2 regions of the Psychrobacter sp. AT9 genome follow, and region 1 is predicted to be linked to the other one. Evidence: predicted binding sites of a transcription regulator. Region 1 holds the regulator's gene; the other holds the start of a gene.
What was found. Region 1 encodes PhoB, which activates phosphate uptake and scavenging genes when phosphate is short. Its sites were predicted from a motif close to TGTCATNAANCTGTCATAA; they were not measured.
Positions count from the first base shown of each region.

Region 2: the regulator PhoB is predicted to act here: its motif matches at 1,353-1,371, upstream of pstS (phosphate ABC transporter substrate-binding protein PstS).

Region 1 is NZ_JBKOTW010000001.1:3,058,051-3,060,259, reverse strand. Features, by position in the region: gene dtd (D-aminoacyl-tRNA deacylase) at 59-511, shown strand; gene phoB (phosphate regulon transcriptional regulator PhoB) at 656-1,360, shown strand; gene phoR (phosphate regulon sensor histidine kinase PhoR) at 1,423-2,209, shown strand, end outside.
Region 2 is NZ_JBKOTW010000001.1:129,919-132,127, forward strand. Features, by position in the region: gene thiC (phosphomethylpyrimidine synthase ThiC) at 1-748, opposite strand, end outside; TPP riboswitch at 996-1,140, opposite strand; gene pstS (phosphate ABC transporter substrate-binding protein PstS) at 1,444-2,209, shown strand, end outside.

The sequences.
Region 1 (2,209 bases):
GTATTTTATCATGGACAGCATATTATTGTCTGAGCATAATCTGTTAAGGAATCAGTAAATGAAAGCACTTATACAACGAGTGAGCCATGCCAGCGTCGTCGTCGATCAGCATTGTATTGGCAAAATCGATCATGGGATATTGGCATATATTGGCTTGGGGCATGAAGATAGCCTGCAAACTGCCCAACGCATGATCGACAAAATCTTGGCCTATCGTATTTTTGAAAACGATGAAGATCCTGCCAAGGTCGGTAAACTGGATAAAAATGTGCAACAGGTCTGTGGCGGACTACTGTTGGTGTCGCAGTTTACCTTGATGGCAAAAACAGACAAGGGTCGTCGCCCTGACTTTGGTGGCGCGATGGCACCTGATGCTGCTCAAGTGCTGTTTGCACAACTGGTTGATTATGCCAACACTCAGCATCACAATGTTGCCACTGGTCAGTTTGGCGCTGATATGCAAGTTGCCAGCGTCAATGATGGGCCCTTAAACTTTTTATTAGAAGTATAAAAATTATCTGTCATCAAGCTGTCATAATTAGTCCGTTTAATAAGTAGAAACGGGCGAGTGTTTATCGCCTCTTTCTGTATCTTGATTTTTTGAATGCTAACTTTTTGAACGCTGATATTTTGACTATAATAATAAGGTTGCCGTATGTACAATGAGCAAATTTTGATCGTCGAGGATGAGCCTGCGATTCGTGAAATGATTGTGATGACGTTAGAGATGGCTGGATTTGATAGTTTACAGGCTGCCGACGCATCAGAGGCGCATCAGCAAGTGGTCGATCACCGTCCGGCGCTCATATTATTGGATTGGATGCTGACCGGCGAAAAAAGTGGTATTGATTTTTGTCGTATGCTCAAGAACGACGATTTGCTCGCTGAGATACCGGTTATTATGCTAACGGCCAAAAGTGAGGAAGACAGTAAGGTTCATGGTCTTGATGCGGGTGCTGATGACTATATGACCAAGCCTTTTTCGACACGGGAATTAATCTCAAGAATCAAGGCAGTGCTACGTCGTAGTAGTACATTGAGCGCCGACAAGCCTATCGAAATCGGCAAGCTTAGCTTAGATCCCAAAAGCCAGCGCGTAACGGCGGCAGGTCAGCTCATTGATATCGGCCCGACAGAGTATCGGTTGTTAGCATTTTTTATGAGTCATCCAGAGCGTGCGTATACACGGACACAGCTGCTAGATCAGGTTTGGGGCGGCAATGTCTATATTGAAGATCGAACGATTGATGTCCATATTCGGCGTTTACGTAAATTACTACAGCCTTATGACTGTGCTACGCTGATACAAACGGTGCGCGGTACTGGGTATCGGTTTTCCAGCTTGATTGAATCCAATTAGACCAAGACAGAACAAGTCGTGGCAAGCGTAAAACAACGCAGAAGACAGTAGTAAGGATAACGATGACGATAATGCCGATAAAAAATGAGCAACAGGGTGAGCAAGCGCAAGTTGCCCAGCACAATACAACAAATCAACTCAAAAAAATCCGCAGTGCCTTACTAGCACTACGGGATGCGGTCATTTTGCTCAATGATGATGATGGTTTGGAATGGTGGAATCAGGCAGCGGAAGATTTATTGTTATTGCAGTCAAGCAACAAAGGTCAAAGCATTTTTGACTTTATCACCGTGCCTGAATTTCGCCAGTATTATCAGGCTATCACGCCACCGAGCGATGGTGTGCACATGGTGTCATGGCGAGACCCTAAACGTTATCTAAAGTGTGAACTGACGCCTTTCGGCGATGAAAAACTACTGATAATTTATGATGTGACCCGCTTGCAGCATTTGGAGCAAATGCGCCGTGACTTTGTGGCCAATGTCTCGCATGAGCTGCGTACGCCATTGACCGTACTGATGGGCTATCTAGAAAATTTCTCTGATCAAGAGGATATGCCCCCGCAGTGGCGGCGTGGCTTTGAGCTAATGACCCAGCAGACTGCTCGTATGAATAGGATTGTAAATGACTTATTGCTATTGTCTCGCATCGAAATAGAAGAGACGCATGAGCTAAATGATATCGATATGACCAAGTTACTGACGCATATCTATGATGATGCGCAGGCGTATAACCAAGAATATGGTCATACTATTCATTTGCAGATAGACACTTATGATGGATTGTATGGCTCAGAGATGTACTTAACAAGCGCCTTATCCAATTTGGTGATTAATGCTATAAAATACA
Region 2 (2,209 bases), 2.9 Mb from region 1:
TGGGAATGATGGCACGTCCAGCAGCCACTTCACTACGTACAAACTCAGGGGTGATAACCGTCGGCGTATTAGCACCAAAGCTCTCTCCGTCATGTTGGCGTATGTCCGTCAAGTCATGCTGCTTTTGGGTTTCACGGATGGCAATGTATTCCATTTCAGGCGTAATAATGCCGCGACGTGCGTAGTACATTTGGGTGACGTTGCCTGTTTTACCATCAACATCTTTGGCACGGCGCGGTTTATCAATGTGAGCAAATCGTAAGTTGGCAGTGCTGATATCACGCGCGCGCGTTTGTCCATACTGACTTGATAGACCTGTTAACTGCTCGGTATCTCCGCGTTCGTTTATCCAGCCTTCACGTAGTTTTGGCAGACCTTTGGTGAGGTCAATGGTGGCATTGGGGTCAGTATAAACACCTGAGGTGTCATAGACATAAAACGGTGGGTTCTGTTCCCATTCGTTCTCAGAAACGCCTTGCACAGGGGTAGGATCAAGCGTTATTTCGCGCATCGGTACTTGAATATCGGGTCTTGAGCCTTCGATGTAAATTTTACGAGAGGCAGGCAAGATACGGTGTAAGTCGCGGGCATCTTCTTCAAAGCGCGCGTCTGTTTGATGGCGATGGGCAGGGGTTTTTAGGGCATCTGCTTTTTTATCCGCTTTGCTAGCAGTCGCGTTGAGCGAAGCATTGGCTGGGATATGAGTTTGAGCAGCTTTTGTGTTCGAGGTAGTGTCTGAAATAGTCATATGCTGTCCTAGCGTGTTGGTCTAATAGTATAGGCAACACCGCCAGAATCTGCGGGGGTAAGCATACATGATACGGACAAATTCAATCGTAAAAAACCTGCTAGCGCTATCAAACCTAAACGTAGTCAGTGATCTTTCGCTGATTGAGAGACGGAACTTATTATTAACGCTATCCATCAGCACAAAAAATACTGGTAGAGGTTGGCGATAATAAAAAGGCATTTCTGCACGCCCTTTGTACTTGTATAACATAGGCTTAAGACTTCCCTGCGTCGGTACTAACCACATCAGGTTCGGCGGGTGATCTCTCAGCGAATGTATAAAGGCGGCTACTTTAATAAAGCGAATTTAATAAAGCCAGTCTTCAATACACCGCACCCCGAGTCTGTCAGTGTTGTGAATCTTATTCATACTAACAAAATTCTGCACCAACGGCTAATAGTATTTGGCTAATCATATAACAACTTAAGATGGCGTCTGATGGTTTCTATGAGTATGGTTGTATCAGGCTGTTATCTATAAATTATTGATATAATTCGTATTTATTTAAAATATAGCAGTGCTGCCTGAATATTATGTAAAGCGAATGAAAGATTGTGACAACTGTCATCAAACTGTCATAAAGATTTGGCAAGATAGCACGCATATCACAAACAATGCTTTTTCATATCGTTGTTAAACTTCAGGAGTCCTACATGCGTTATTCGTTATTAGCAGTAGCCGTTAGTTGTACATTAATGCTCACGGCATGTAATAAATCAACCGACACGGCAGAGCCCACTGCTGATACTAGCAGTAGCGCTGTTACCACGGCTGAAACCACCTCTCAAACAGCCTCTTCTGCTACCACAGGTTTTAAATCTGCTGAAAATATCGCCATGAATATCACGGGTGCAGGTGCATCATTCCCGCAGCCTATCTATGCCAAATGGTCTTATGACTACAATGGGGCAACTGGTGGCCAAGTCAACTATCAATCGATTGGCTCATCTGGTGGTATCAAACAAATTCAGTCAAAAACCGTTGATTTTGGTGCTTCTGATGCACCAATGACGCCTGAAGAGCTTGAAGAGTCTGGTCTTATTCAGTTTCCGACAGTTATCGGTGGCGTCGTGCCAATCGTCAACATCGATGGTATAGAGCCGGGCGCATTGAAGCTAGACGGTACGACCTTAGCAGATATTTATTTGGGTAAAATCAGTAAATGGAATGACCCAGCTATCAAAGCCATGAACCCAGATTTGACCTTGCCAGACGCGGCAATCACGACGGTATTCCGCTCAGACGGTTCAGGTACGACTTTTAACTTCACGGACTATCTGGCCAAAGTATCACCAGATTGGAAAGACACGGTTGGTGTTGATAAAACAGTTAAATGGCCGACCTCTGCGACTGGTGCAGGCGGTAAAGGTAATGAAGGCGTATCAAGCTACGTAAACCGTATGAAAAACTCTATCGGCT